Regions from separate parts of the Streptomyces sp. Je 1-332 genome, predicted to be linked through region 1. Evidence: riboswitches for the same ligand, from Rfam matches in the RefSeq annotation. Region 1 holds a riboswitch; the other holds the start of a gene.
The links. Region 1 has a riboswitch for cyclic di-AMP ahead of ABXJ52_RS17465 (M23 family metallopeptidase). Riboswitches for the same ligand answer to the same signal wherever they lie in the genome.
Positions count from the first base shown of each region.

Region 1 (7,448 bases):
TGCTGTAGGGGCGGGCCCTGCGGGGCATTCCCCAATCCCGCCCCTTCCCGAAACTGGGGGCTCCGCCCCCAGACCCCCGCTCCTCAAACGCCGGAGGGGCTAATTTTCCCGCCCACCCACCCGATTGCCCCGCAGCGGAATTCGTTCTCAGCCCGTCCGGCGTTTGAGGACGAACTCGGCGGAGCCGGTGATGACGGCCACCGAGGCCCTCGCGCCGAGCGAGTTTTCGGGAAGGGGTGGGGTTGGGGACAGATAAAATCCCCCCACTGTGTCTGACTCACCCACCACCCCCAGCGCCCCCCGCCCGAAGGGCGAGCCCCGCTTCCCCGACGGGCCCTCGCCCGACCCCGCGGGCTCACACTTCGAGCGAAGGATCCGCAGCTTCCAGCCCCGCAGGAGCCGCGTCACCACAAGCCAGGCGGACGCGCTCCAGCGGCTGTGGCCCAAGTGGGGCCTGGACATCGACGGACAGCGCATGCTCGACCTCGTCGAGCTGTTCGGCACCGAGCAAGCCGAGCTCCCCGTCGTACTGGAGATCGGCTTCGGCATGGGCGAGGCCACCGCCCAGATGGCCGCCGACGACCCCGACACCGGCATCCTCGCCGTGGACGTGCACACCCCGGGCCAGGGAAACCTCCTCGGCCTCGCCGAGCGGAACAACCTCACCAACATCCGCGTCGCGAACGGCGACGCCGTCATCCTGCTCCGCGAAATGCTCCCGCCCGGCTCCCTCGACGGCCTCCGCGTCTACTTCCCCGACCCCTGGCCCAAGGCCCGCCACCACAAGCGCCGCATCATCCAGCCCGACTTCCTCGACCTCGCCGCACCCCGCCTCAAGCCCGGCGCCCTGCTGCACTGCGCGACCGACTGGGAGCCGTACGCCGAGCAGATGCTGGACGTGCTCACCGCGCACCCCGCGTTCGAGAACACCCAGCCCGACGGCGGGTACGCGCCCCGCCCCTCCTTCCGCCCCCTCACCCGCTTCGAGGGCCAGGGCCTGGACAAGGGACACGTCGTCCACGACCTGCTGTTCCGCCGGACATCCGGCAGGTAAGGCCGAGACGCCCGACAGCAGGACTGAGATACCCGGCCAGGACTGAGATACCGGCCACCTGGCCCGAGGCACCGTCGCGGCCCACCCCCGTCCCTCGTTAGGGTCAACGGGTGGCCACCCCTTCTCCGCTCCCGCACCCGACGCCCCCCGCAGGGCCCGCCGGGCTGCGGCACGCGCGCTGGTGGCAACGCCGGGCGATACGCGCGGCCGCCCTGGTCACCCTGCTCGCCCTGTCGGGCCTCGTCATCCTGGCCCTGGTCAGGGAACAGACCGGCACCGAAGGCTTCCTGGTCGGGCTCGGCCTCGCGACGCTGCCCGTGCCGCTCCTGGTGGCCGCCTTCCGCTGGCTGCAACGGGTCCAGCCGGGCCCCTGGCGGAATCTGCTCTTCGCCTTCGCCTGGGGGGCCTGCGCCGCCGCCCTCATAGCCATCGTCGCGAACAGCTTCGCGACCCGCTGGATAGCCACCGCCACGGCTGACCCCACCAGCGCGGACACCCTCGGCGCCACGGTCATAGCGCCGATCGTCGAGGAGAGCGCGAAAGCAGCGGCCGTCCTGCTCGTCTTCCTCTTCCGCAGACGCGAGTTCACCGGCATCGTCGACGGCGTGGTGATCGCCGGAGTGACCGCGACCGGCTTCGCGTTCACCGAGAACATCCTTTATCTCGGCAGCGCCTTCGGCGCCGACCAGCTCAACGGCGGCACCGGGCTCGCGTCCGTGACGGCGGCGACCTTCTTCGTGCGCGTCGTGATGTCGCCCTTCGCGCACCCGCTGTTCACGGTGCTCACCGGCATCGGCTTCGGTGTCGCCGCCCTCAGCGCCGACCGGCAGAACTGGCGCCGCGTCGTGCTCCCCCTCGGCGGACTGCTCCTCGCGATGGGCCTGCACGCCCTGTGGAACGGCTCGGCCGGCTTCGGGGACTACGGCTTCTTCGCCGTGTACGCGACGTTCATGCTCCCCGCGTTCGGACTGCTCACCTGGCTGGTGATCTGGATCAGGCAGCGCGGCCTGCGCATCGTGCGCGCCGAACTGCCCGCGTACGCCATCGCCGGCTGGCTCACCGCGCCCGAGCCCTACGCCCTCGGCACGATGCGCGCCCGCACCCTCGCCCGCGACTACGCCTCGTACACCCAGGGCAAGGCGGCGGCGCGCACGGTCGCGCAGTACGAGACGTACGCGACGTCTCTCGCGCTCCTGCGCCACCGCGGGCGCCGGGGCAAGGCGGGCGCCGACTTCGTCGTGCGGGAGCGGGAGTTGCTGCACGCGCTGTGGGAGCGCCGCGAGGCCGCCCGGCCCGCCCTGGCCTACGCGGCGCAGGCGACGGCACCGGTGCTCGTACCGATGCCGCCTCCCTACGGATACCGGCAGCCACACGGACACCAGCAGCCGTACGGATACCAACAGCCCCACCCCCAGCAGCACCCGTACGGATATCCGTACGCCCAGCCGGCGATGCCCTACCCCGCGTACAACCCCTATCGCGGCTAGGCGGAAGCCGCCGTGAGCGCCGAGACCTCGGCCTCCGTCAGTTCGAGCTCTCCCACCGCGAGCAGCGCGGGCAGCTGTTCGACCGTACGGGCCGAGGCGATCGGCGCCGCCACCGTCGGCTGCGCGGCGAGCCACGCGAGGGCCACGGTCGCGAGCTCGGCGCCGCGCGCCTGGGCGATCTCGTCGAGGGCGGCGAGCACGCGCAGACCACGGTCGGTGTCCAGGTGCTTGCCCGCGCCCTCGGCCCGCGCGCTGTCGACCTGCGCTCCCGGGCGGTACTTGCCGGTCAGGAAGCCGGAGGCGAGCGCGTAGTACGGGACGGCGGCCAGGCCGGAGCGCGAGGCGACCTGCTCCAGCGGGCCCTCGTACGTGTCGCGCGAGACGAGGTTGTAGTGCGGCTGAAGGACGGAGTAGCGCGCGAGGCCCTCGCGGTCGGAGAAGTCGAGGAACTCCTGGAGCCGCTCGGGGGTCACGTTCGACGCGGCGATGGCGCGCACCTTGCCGGACGTCACCAGCTCGTCGAGGGCGCCGATGATCTCCTCGACGGAGACGGCCGGGTCGTCGTAGTGCGTGTAGAAGAGGTCGATGTAGTCGGTGCGCAGGCGGCGCAGCGACTCCTCGACTCCGGACTTGATGGTCTTCGCGGACAGGCCCTTGTAGTCGGGGTGTGCGCCGACCTTGGTGGCGAGCACGACGTCGGAGCGGTTGCCGCGCGCGGCGAGCCAGTTGCCGATGACCGTCTCGGACTCGCCGCCCTCGTTGCCGGGCACCCAGGCCGAGTAGACGTCGGCGGTGTCGACGAAGTTGCCGCCCGCGGCGGTGTACGCGTCGAGCACGGAGAAGGACTGCGCCTCGTCGGCCGTCCAGCCGAAGACGTTGCCGCCCAGGGCGAGCGGGAAGACCTCGAGGTCGGACGAGCCAAGCTTGCGGAGAGAAGTCATACGGGGCTCAACGCCTGTACGGACCACGGAATTCCGCCCACCGGGACGCCGATTCCATCCGTGCACGGGCAGCGGGCACGCCGAACCGGCAGCCCTGACGTCGGGGGGTTGTCGCCAGGACCGCCGGGGTTCCGGATTACCTCAGAGAGATCAGAGGGATCAGAGGGGTCAGAGGAATCAGAGGGACTGGCCCTTGCCGCGCAGCCACGCCGCCGGGTCGACCCCGGTGGCGTCGCCGCCCGGGTGGACCTCCATGTGGAGGTGCGCGCCGGTGACGTTGCCGGTGGCTCCGACACGGCCGATGGTCTCGCCGGTGGTGACCTTCTGGCCCGCGCTGACGTTCATCGAGGACTGGTGGCAGAACCAGACCTCGGTGCCGTCGTCGAGTTCGAGGACCGTGCGGTAGCCGTACGCCCCCGCCCAGCCGGCCTCCTTGATGGTGCCGGAGTGGACGGCCTTGATGGGCGTGCCCGTCGGAGCCGCGAAGTCCAGGCCGGTGTGGTAGCCGGAGGACCACATGGAGCCGGGCTGACCGAAGGTACCGGTGAGCGTGTACGAGGCGACGGGAAGGGTGTAGCTCTTCGCGAGCTTGGCCAGGCGCTCCGCCTCGGCCTTCTTCTTCGCGGCTGCCTTCTCGGCGGCGATCTTCTTCTCGGCCGCGGTCTGCTTGGCGGCGGCCTGCGCGGCGGCCTCCTTGACGGCAGCCTCTTCGGCCGCCTTCTGGACCGCGTCGTCCGCCTGGTCCTGCTGGTTCTCGGCCTGCTCCATGATGCGGGCCCGCAGTGCCTCGCCCGCGTCCGTGGTGCCCTGCTCGGCGTCGGTGGTGCTGACACCGGCGGCGCTGAGAGGCGCTGCGGCCACGGCCACGTTCTGGCCCGCGGCGGCGGAGTCGTCGGAGCCATCGGATATCAAGGCCCCCACGCCCGGAAGCGACTTGGCCTCCGGCAGCGAGTCCGTGACGGCCGAGACGTCCGGCATCTCGATGGCCACCGGGGGCTTGCCGCCCTGCGCGGTGGCCATGCCGCCCGCGCCGACGGCGGCGATGACGCCTACGCCGAGAACCGTGGAGCTGCGGGCGAGCCCGCCGCCGCCCCGCTTGTGGACGCGGTGCCTGCCGCGGACGGGACGGATGGACTCCTCGGTGGGGTTCCATTCCTCCCAGGAAGAATCATCGTCGTACCCACCGAAATCGTCATCATTCGGTACGTACACGCCTTGGGGGGCAGGGCGGTTGGACGCCACTGGGGCGCACTCCTTTCCTTCCTTCTCGCCTACCGGGTTAGCTGACGGGTTCGGAGCAGGAAGGTCTCCTACGAACATCTGGCACGGATGCACAGATGCCCGATTCACCCCAATTAGTGGTTCCCCGGCTCCCTTTCGGGATTAGGCGCGTGCGCACGGAGCCGACTCGAGTGACGGCTGGGACGACCGCGCTGCGTTATCGAACGTTAATAGACAGCAGGGCCGTATTCCAAGCTGTTCCGGCTGATCGTTAGCGGCTTCGGCCCGTACTTATCGGGACACCGGGGTCCGGAACGGGGCGAGTTGCCCTCACTTCTTCACACACCGGAGCTTCACATTTCCTTGACAGTGCGTCAGTTGTTATGCGGAGTGGTGTCCTTCGGTCACGGCTGGTGACATCGGCCGCCGCACCGCGAGCAGCGCCATGTCGTCGGTCCCTCCGCCGCCGGTGTGCCGCCGCACTTCCTCGACGAGTGTCGCCAGGAGCGCGTCGGGGCCGTGCGGCCCCGGGAAGATCCGGCCGCCGAGCCGAGCGGCGGGGTTGTAGAACTCGCCGCGGGCGTCACGCGCCTCGGAGAGCCCGTCGGTGTAGAGCAGCAGCATCGCCCCCGGCGGGAACTCCGTCTCGTCCGCGCGGTCCGGCCAGGCGCCCAGTTCTCCCATACCGAGCGGCAGCGCGGGCTCGGTGGCGGACAGGACGCACAGCCGGCCGTCACCGCGCAGGAGCAGCGGCCCCGGGTGCCCGCGGTTGATCAGGCGCACCAGACCGTCGCCGTGCGGGATCTCGGCGAGCACGGCGGTGGTGAACCCCTCGAAGGCGTCGAGCCCGTCGCGCCGCGTGCCCTCCCGCGCGAGTGCGCGCTCCAGGCGCTGTGCCACGGCTTCCAGCGTCGCCTCCTGCTCGGCGGCCTCCCGGAACGCCCCGATCACGACGGCGACGGCCGCCACCGCGCCCATGCCCTTTCCCCGCACGTCGCCGACGATGACGCGTACGCCGTGCGGTGTGTCCTGCACGGCGTACAGGTCACCGCCGATGAAGGCGTCGGCCTCCGCCGCCTCGTACCGCGCCGCGACGTCGAGACCGCCGATCCGTGGGTCCGGCTGCGGCAGTACGGCGCGCTGGGCGACCTCGGCGATGGAGCGGGCGGAGGCGAGCTGCTTGTCGCTGCGGCGCACGACGCGGTTGATGACGACGGCGAGGACGGCGACGGTCGCCACCGTGATCAGTTCGGTGACGGCCTCGACGTCGGTGGTGGTGCTGGTCTTGAAGTGCAGGGCGAGCACCGCGGCGCAGGAGCCGACGCCGATGAGGGCGGTGCTGATCAGCGAGTAGAAGGGCGCCGCGACGAGCGGGGCGGCCGTGAAGAGGGGCACGGCGGTGAACCTGGGCGGGGTCGACGCGTCGTAGACGATCCCGACGACGATGAGCAGCAGGGGGAGAGCCCGCACGAGCGCCCGCTCGTGCCGGACATCGGGACGCTTACCGCCCCCGCCGTTTCCTCCTCGCTGCCCCACTCACTCAGGGTTCCCGGCGCGGCGGCTCGGGGCGACCGGTGTGGGCCGAGCGGGTCATGAAAAGACCGAAGGCCCGGATCCATTTCTGGATCCGGGCCTTCGGTTTTTAGTAGCGGGGACAGGATTTGAACCTGCGACCTCTGGGTTATGAGCCCAGCGAGCTACCGAGCTGCTCCACCCCGCGCCGTTGAATGCAACTCTACGCCATCAGAGGGAGTGAAAGCGAACCGGCTGCGCGGCGGTCGCTCACCCAGCCCGCTCAGGCGTTCTCCGCGTGCGTCAGCGTCTCCCAGGCGACGAACAGGTCGTCCGTCCCCTCGGGCCGCTGCTCGACCGTGAGCCTCTGCGTCTGGGGCAGGTCCAGCTTCAGCCGCTCGCGCAGGTGGTTGAGGCCGACCTCCGTGTCGGGCCCCATGTCACGCTGCACCCGGCCGCCGCACAGCCAGTCGGGCGCCTTGGCGCCCAGCTGGTACGTGGAGTGGAATTCCAGCGCGGCCCGTAGCCGCTCCTTGACCTCGCCGTACAGGTCGACGCCCTGATGCCAGGCGGTCTCCGCGATGTGCGCGGTGGCCGCGAGCGAGTAGCTGGCGTGCTTGAAGTTCCGGCACGTCTCCTGGGAGAGCCCGTCGGCGAAGGTCTTCTGCCCGAACCAGTACTTCTGGAGCTTCTCCGGAGTGTTGATGCCGCTGCCCGCGGGCGAGACGGGAAGCGGGCCGTCCGACTCCAGGTAGAAGTAGGCGGGCACCCGGGTCCTGAAGTGCGTCACCGCCTTCTCGAAGGACTCGTGGTCGTCGAGGAAGACCGCCATGCTGATGGTCGCGTCCGCCATCAGGAGATCCCAGTTGCCGTTGAAATCGACGGCGCCTTCGCGCACTTGGGGCAGATAGGCGTTGCGCAGCATCCGCTCGAAGCGCAGGAGTTCGCCGTCGGTCCAGCCGTCGTAGGTGTAACGCACGGCTTCGGCGGCGCGTGCCCACGAGGAGGCTGCCCAGGCCGTCTGGAGGCCCGCGTTCGCCTCGGTGTGCCGGGTGATCACCCGCGCCCAGGCGTCCATGATCTGCACGGCCTTCCGGGCGTGCGCGCGGTCGCCGGTGACGTTGAAGAGCAGGGCCTGCGTGTACGCGGCGATGGCGTCCTCGCGCTCTTCGACGCAGCCCCGGCCGGCGCGGGCCCCGGGCGGGCACTCGACGACGGCGTACGGCTTGGCCT
Region 1 is NZ_CP160402.1:3,881,030-3,888,477, forward strand. It holds gene lhgO (L-2-hydroxyglutarate oxidase) at 1-8, shown strand, start outside; gene trmB (tRNA (guanosine(46)-N7)-methyltransferase TrmB) at 269-1,054, shown strand; gene ABXJ52_RS17455 (PrsW family glutamic-type intramembrane protease) at 1,165-2,541, shown strand; gene ABXJ52_RS17460 (aldo/keto reductase) at 2,538-3,482, opposite strand; gene ABXJ52_RS17465 (M23 family metallopeptidase) at 3,660-4,724, opposite strand; cyclic di-AMP (ydaO/yuaA leader) riboswitch at 4,736-4,882, opposite strand; gene ABXJ52_RS17470 (PP2C family protein-serine/threonine phosphatase) at 5,085-6,239, opposite strand; tRNA gene ABXJ52_RS17475 (tRNA-Met) at 6,350-6,423, opposite strand; gene ABXJ52_RS17480 (alginate lyase family protein) at 6,499-7,448, opposite strand, start outside.

Region 2 (7,448 bases), 3.6 Mb from region 1:
GGCGCCCGAGTACCCGGCCGTCCGAACGCTTAACGCTCCACCCCGGCCTGCGCTCCCCATGGGCACGCCGAACCAGTCAAGTGCCGCCGTTCCTCCTGGATTTGGAGTAACCGGACAAGGCCGACGGGGGCCTCGTCGGGCCGCGGGAGATCACGACGAGGCACGGGAGATCTCGACAAGGCGGTTACGTACGTCCTGTACTTTTCTTACAGGAGCCTTGGGGAGCAGCCGACCCCGGCAGAGGAGAGACATGTCATGAACCGACCGTCCGCCCGCTATGTCCTGCCCGAGTTCACCGAGCGCACGAGCACCGGGCAGCGGACCCTCGATCCGTACTCGAAGCTCCTCGAGGAGCGCATCGTCTTCCTGGGGACGCCGATCGACGACACGTCGGCCAACGACGTGATGGCGCAGTTCATGCACCTCGAATACCTGGCGCCGGACCGCGACATCGCGCTCTACATCAACTCCCCCGGTGGTTCGTTCAGCGCGATGACCGCGATCTACGACACGATCCAGTTCGTCTCCTGCGACGTGGAGACGACATGCCTGGGGCAGGCCGCGTCGGCGGCGGCGGTCCTGCTGGCCGCGGGCACCCCGGGCAAGCGACACGCGCTGCCCGGCGCCCGGGTTCTCATCCACCAGCCCTCACTGGCCGAGCCGGTTCACGGTCAGGCCTCCGACCTGGCGATCCAGGCCGACGAACTCCTGCGCACCCGCGCACAACTGGAGAAGCTGCTCGTCCAACACACGGGCCGAAGCGCGGAACGCGTCCGCGCCGACATCGAGCGGGACAAGATCCTCAGCGCGACCGAGGCAGTCGACTACGGCCTGGTGGACCGCATCATCGCGAGCCGCAAGACGTCCTCGGGCACCAAGGACGCGGGGTGAACCGGCGATGCTGCCACCCGAACTTCCTCCGCTGCCCGCACTCACCCGCGCCGAGGGCGAGTTGATCGACCGGTACCTCGAAGTGATCGACCTGGTGGGCCGGATCAACCCGGCCCGCGCCTCGGACACCTACGGAGGACTGCGCGCCGCCCAAGCCCTGGTCGGCAGCGCGACCGCCCTACGGGACGCGCTGACGCTCATGCACCAGCGGGGCGAGAGCGCGGTGCACGCGCCGACGTTGGCACGGGCGCTGCGCGTGCTCGACGGGGAGCGGCGGTCCTGCCGGGTCACCGTGCCGCCCGCGACCGCGTCCTGAGCCCCCGTCACCCCCGAGCCGGAGGGCGATACGTCCCGGCCCGATCTCAAACGAACCAAACGGGCTACCTCGTTCGGCGTAGACAATCATCGTTTTTCGGACCGTCTTCAGTTGCGTCAGATGTGTACGCGGGGGCCGGAATTACTCGTTCCGGTGCTGGTCGAACGATCGTCCTTCGTCGCGACCTGACCACGAACCGGGCCGTGTCCACCCGAACGGTTCAGCCGTGAGGAGCTTCACAAAAGGCCGTTTCGGCTCGGAATTCACGCCCTTCACGGGTCAAGATCCCTTTCGACGACAAGCCCCCGCCACAGCGGCGGGGCGGTCCGGGCGGACGCCGAGTCCTGCCGCCGCCCGGATGACCGGTCGACATCGGTGCATCGGCAGGAGTGGAGGACCCAGGCATGACGGGTCGGTCCGGAAAGTCCGGACACCGGCCCTTGGGGTGAAGCCGCACAGTGCGGCCGGGCAACTTTGTCAGCCCGAATCCGACAGGTCATCCTTCACAGGCGGTTGACGAAGGGTTGCGCATGACCGCGCTGAATCACGTCCCGTCACTGCTCACCAGGGCCGGTTCGGTATCGGCCCTCACGCTCGCCGTCGTAGGCGGGACCCTCGTGGCCCCAGGGCTCACGTCGGAGGCGGAGGCCGCGACACACGGGGCCAAGGCGCTCAAGATCGCCGCCTCCAAGAAGGGCTCCCCGTACGGCTATGGAGCGACGGGGCCGAACCGGTTCGACTGCTCCGGTCTGACCCAGTACTCGTTCAAGCGTGCGGGCAAGAAACTGCCACGCACCGCCGGACAGCAGTACAACAAGACCCGCCACATCTCGGCATCCAACCGCACCCGCGGTGACCTGGTCTTCTTCCACTCCGGCCGGAACGTCTACCACGTCGGGATCTACGCGGGCAAGGGCCGGATCTGGCACGCCCCCAAGTCGAACACCGTGGTGCGACTGGAGAAGATCTGGACGAAGAGCGTCTCCTACGGGCGGGTGCGCTGATGGCCCTTCACCACTGACGGCCCGTCCCCGCTGATGGCCCGTCACTGATCGCCGGTCAGCGGCTCGACCTGGGGCGGTGGCGGCGGCCCGCACGGCCGCCGCCACCGCTCGCCCGGCCCTCCGCCAGGCCCTCCGACCGGCGCGCCCGCCAGGCGTGGGGCGCGCCGACGCGGATACTCGTGCGCCATGGCCGAAAACAACAGCTCCTCCACCGCAGGCGGACCGTCCCGCAACGAGACGCGCTTCGAACGCGCCGATCGCAACTTCTCGGAGATCCTCCAGGAACTGCGGGTCACGCAGGCCGGAGTGCAGATCCTTTTCGCCTTCCTGCTGACGCTCGCCTTCACCGAGCGCTTCCCCTCGCTCGACACGATGCAGCGCGCCACGTATGTGACCACGCTGCTGCTCGCCGTACTCGCCGCGGCGCTGTTCACCGCTCCGGCAGCCGTGCACAGGTCGCTGTTCGGGCAGCGGGCCAAGCCGCTGATCGTGCGGGTGTCGTCCCGCCTCGCGGGTGTCGGCCTCGGTGTCCTGGTGTTCGCGGTCTCCGGCGCCGTGCTCCTGGTCGTCGACGTGGCGGTGGGCCGAACCGGCGGGATCATCGCCGCCGCGGCCACGATGGTGGTGTGTGCGGGCCTGTGGGGCCTGCTCCCCCTCCTGGTGCGTGGCGCGGCGGACAAGGTCCAGGACCGGGATGACGACGGCAAGGAATCGGACACGTCGGGCGGCGTCAGGCCGGCAGGGCCTCGATGAGGAGCACCACGCCGAGGACGCCGAGCGCCACGCCGGTGCCGCCCTCGATGGCACGGGCCGTGCGGGGCCTGCGCAACCACCGCCCGAGCCGGTCGACCAGGAGGGCGACGACCGGGAACCACACCAGGGCGAGGGCCACGATGATGGACGCGAGCAGCAGCGTCCTCGGCATCGCGGGGCTGCCCGCGGGCACGAACTGGGGCAGCACGCTGAGGAAGGTGATGGGCGCCTTCGGGTTGAGGGCGTTGGTGAGGAAGCCCTGCCGCAGACTGCCCCCGGCCATCACGTGCTCCACGCCGTCCCGCGCCCCGAAGCTTTCGAGCGGCCGCGCCGCCGATCGCAGGGCGCGGCAGCCGAGGTAGAGCACATAGGCCCCGCCCGCGGCCTGCAACGCCCGCAGAAGCGTGGGCACCGCCGCGAGGACCGCCGCGACCCCGGCCACCGCGAGCGCCGTGTGCACCAGGAGTCCGCCCGCCACGCCGATCGCGCAGGCGATCCCGGCACGGCGTGAGGCGAGGGCGTTGCGCACCACGACGGCGAAGTCGGCACCCGGCATGGCGACCATGCCCGCGGCGACTCCGGTGAAGGCGACCAGTTGTGCGTCCATGGCGTCCACCCTGCCGTTCTTCTGCCTTCAGCAGGCATGTGGAATATCCTGAGCCAGCCTTAAGCAGGCGTTTACCCCCACGCCGACGGACCGCCCCACCGCCCGCCGGCCCCTGCCCCGGGAGCGGCCATGTACGACCCGACGCGGCTCGCCGCACTGGTGGCGGTCTCCGAGGCCGGGTCGATCACCCGCGCCGCCGAGCGCCTCGGCTACACCGTGCCCGCACTCTCCCAGCAGCTGGCCAAGCTCGAACGGGAGGCGGGGACCCCGCTCCTGGTGCGGCATCACCGCGGGGCACGGCTGACCGGCGCGGGTGAGCTGTTGCTCGCGCGGGCGCGCCGGGTCCTGGACGAGATGGAGCAGGCCCGGCACGAACTGGCCCGGCTCGCGGGGCTCTCCGGCGGCAGGCTGCGGGTGGGGACGTTCACCACGGCCGGGATCCATCTGGTGCCGCCCGCGCTGACCGCGTTCCGCCGCGCCCATCCGGACGTCGATCTGACGGTCCGGGGCTACGAACCGCCGCTCGGCATCGCGGCCGTGGCGGCGGGCGAGGTCGACCTGGCCCTCACTCATACGTACGAGCCCGCGGACGCGGTGCCGCTGCCCGCGTCCGTGACCGAGGAGCCGATCCTGGTCGAGGAGCTCGTCCTGGTGACCTCGCCCGGGCACGCGCTCGCGAATTCTCCCGCACGGCTGCCCCTGGCCGAACTCGCCGGGCAGCCGCTCATCAGCATGGCGCCGACACATCCGCCCCGCCAGGGCGTGGAGTCCGCGCTGGTGCGGGCCGGCGCGACACCCTCGGTCCTGGTCGAGACTCCGGGCTACGCGCTGGTGTGCGCGCTGGTCAGCGCCGGGCTCGGCGTCGCCGTCGTACCGGAGATGGTGGCGCGGACGGCTGCCACCCCGGTGGGCGTGCGGCCGTTGGAGCCGGGCACCTTGCGCCGCACGATCTCGGTCGTCCACCGCACCGACGAGTCGCATCCGGCGGCGGACACCTTCCGGGCGCTGCTCCGGGGCGCGTTCGGACGCTCAGCGGGGTGAGGGCGAGGCCGAGGGTGCCGTCGCGTCGCCACGGACCGGCGCGGTCCAGGGCAGCGCGATCCAGACCGTCTTGCCTCCCTCGGGGGTCGGCGTGACCGAGAGCCTGCCGCCGCACTCCATGGTCAGCCAGCGGATGATCACCAGGCCACGGCCGTTGTCCTGCTGGACGGCGGCGGGCAGCCGCTTGGGGTAGCGGGGGTGGCTGTCGGTGACGCCGATGCGCAGCTGCTCGTCTCGGTCGAGCTCGATGTCCACCCGGAAGGTGGGCGACTGGCCCCGGGTGTGCTGGACGGCGTTCGTGGCGAGTTCGGAGACGATGAGCCGGACCGTGTCGGCCGCCTCGGCCTCACCCGGCAGGCCCCACTCGGCAAGGACGCGCGCGACGTATTTCCGGGCCGTGGAGACCGAGGCAGGGTCGCTCGGCAGGGTGACGGATGCTTCCTGAAGGTCTGCCATGGCGACGTTGTCCCTTTCCCACCGGGCTCGCTCCGACTCGTGGCGGAAGGCACGAGGACAGTCCCGGAATGGTGCTTCGCGCCAGCCTGCCACTCTTGGACCCCTCACAGGTGGCCATCCACCAAGAAGTGCATATATCTGTCGCTCGAAGCGGTGAACTCTGCTACGAGAGACCGTATTTGGGCGCGCGGTCGGCACTTCCTCTACTGTCGCCCCTGAGCGGCCCTGGGAAGGCGGAATAGGAACGCTCCGTCGGGAAGGAGACGGACATGCGGTACGGCCCCGCGGTGCGCCGCCGGAAACTCGGCGCCGAACTGCGCGCGCTGCGCGCGCACGCCGGGCTCACCAGTGGCCAGGCGGCGGGCCGGGTCGGCTGGCATCAGTCGAAGGTCAGCCGGATCGAGACGGGGCGTAGCAGCGTCAAGGCGGCCGACGTAGGACTGCTGCTCGATGCGTACGAGGTGCGGGACCCCCAACTCCGCCAGTTGCTGATGGCATTGGCGGGCTCGGACGACGACGGTGGTCGCCGCCACTGGTGGCACGCCTATCGCGAGCTGCTGCCGCCCGCCTACCGCGACTTCATCAGCCTGGAGTCACAGGCCTGTCGGATGCGCACCCTGGAGACCACGGTCGTGCCGGGCCTGCTGCAGACACCGGACTACGCGCGTGCGGTGACGCGGGCCGCGCTGGACGGACTGCCCGACGAGCAGGTGGACACGCTGGTGGAGGTGCGTCTTGCCCGTCAGGACGTACTGCGCACCTCTCCACCGCTGCAACTGAGCGTGATCCTGGACGAGGCCGTGCTGCGCAGGCCGGTGGGCGGCAGCCGGGTGCTCGCCGGTCAGTTGAAACGGTTACTGGAAGCCGCACAGTTGCCCCATGTACGACTTCAGGTGCTGCCGTTCGCCGCCGGAGAGCATGTGGGACTCATCGGCTCTTTCGTTATCTTCTCATTTCCGAACATTGCTGATCTGGATGTGGTTGTTCTCGACCACTTGACGAGTAGCCTCTACCTCGAACGGAAAGAAGACCTCCAGGCCTACACGGAGGCCTTCAACTCCCTTCAGGGAAAGGCGCTTTCACCCGAGGAATCAACGGATCACATCGCCGGGATACGTGACGGCGCGTAAGGGGGCACCATGACTGCACTGCCTCGGCACGTACCTTCCAGCACATCTCTGCACGGCGCACGGTGGTACCGCAGCAGCCGCAGCAACGGCATGAACAACTGCGTGGAGACGGCCTCGCTCGCTTCAGGGCCGGAGCAGGGGCTCCTCGCCGTGCGCGACTCGAAGAACACGGCAGGGCCCGCTCTGCTCTTCTCGCCCACGACATGGGAGGCCTTCGTCCACGGCCTCCGGTGACTACCGGGGTGCGGCGCGGCTGATCACTCGTACGGCATCGGCGATCTGTGCGTCGGTGAGATCCGCACGGGCGGTCAGCCGCAGCCGCGAGATGCCGTCGGGCACCGACGGCGGACGGAAGCAGCCGACGGCCAGGCCCGCGCCCCGGCAGTCGGCGGCCCAGCGCACGGCGGCGTCCGGCGAGGGGGCCCGCACGGAGACGACGGCGGCGTCCGGACGTACCGCCGAGAGACCTTCCGCCGTCAGGCGTTCATGCAGTTCGGCCGCCACCGCGCGCGCCCGCGCAGCGCGCTCCGGCTCCCTGTCCAGCAGCCGCAGGGCCGCGAGGGCCGCACCCGCGGCGGCGGGAGCGAGCCCCGTGTCGAAGATGAAGGTCCGGGCCGCGTTGACCAGATGGTCGATGACCTTCGCGGGCCCGAGCACGGCGCCACCCTGGCTGCCGAAGGACTTCGACAGGGTGACCGTGGCCACCGTGTGGGCCGTGCCCGCGAGGCCGGCCGCCTGCGGGGCGCCTCGCCCACCGTCGCCGAGCACACCTAGCCCGTGGGCGTCGTCGACGACGAGGCCCGCCCCGAACTCCTGGCAAACGGAACTGAGTTCGGGCAGTGAAGCCGCGTCACCGTCGACCGAGAACACCGTGTCCGAGACGACGATCGCGGGCCCCGTGTGACCGTCCAGCGTCTTGTGCACCGCTTCGGGATCGGCGTGCGGCACCACCTGTGTCGTGCCGCGCGCCAGGCGGCAGCCGTCGATGAGCGAGGCGTGGTTGCCCGCGTCCGAGACGATCAGCGAACCGTGTGGGGCGAGGGCGGTGACGGCGGCGAGGTTCGCGGCGTATCCGGAGGACAGGACCAGGGCGGCCTCGAAGCCGCAGAACGCGGCGAGCTCGCGCTCCAGTTCCGCGTGCAGTTCGGTGGAGCCGGTCACCAGGCGCGAACCGGTGGCTCCACCGCCCCAGTGCCGGGCCGCTCGTGCCGCGCCTTCGGTGATCTCGGGATGCCTGGCCAGACCCAGGT
Region 2 is NZ_CP160402.1:7,495,202-7,502,649, reverse strand. It holds gene ABXJ52_RS33705 (ATP-dependent Clp protease proteolytic subunit) at 256-891, shown strand; gene ABXJ52_RS33700 (hypothetical protein) at 899-1,207, shown strand; cyclic di-AMP (ydaO/yuaA leader) riboswitch at 1,562-1,734, shown strand; gene ABXJ52_RS33695 (C40 family peptidase) at 1,738-2,211, shown strand; gene ABXJ52_RS33690 (DUF6328 family protein) at 2,398-2,964, shown strand; gene ABXJ52_RS33685 (LysE family translocator) at 2,942-3,571, opposite strand; gene ABXJ52_RS33680 (LysR family transcriptional regulator) at 3,701-4,612, shown strand; gene ABXJ52_RS33675 (ATP-binding protein) at 4,601-5,068, opposite strand; gene ABXJ52_RS33670 (helix-turn-helix transcriptional regulator) at 5,338-6,198, shown strand; gene ABXJ52_RS33665 (DUF397 domain-containing protein) at 6,208-6,432, shown strand; gene ABXJ52_RS33660 (8-amino-7-oxononanoate synthase) at 6,433-7,448, opposite strand, start outside.
Region 2: linked by a shared signal. The riboswitch ahead of ABXJ52_RS33695 (C40 family peptidase) and the one ahead of ABXJ52_RS17465 (M23 family metallopeptidase) in region 1 are both predicted to bind cyclic di-AMP.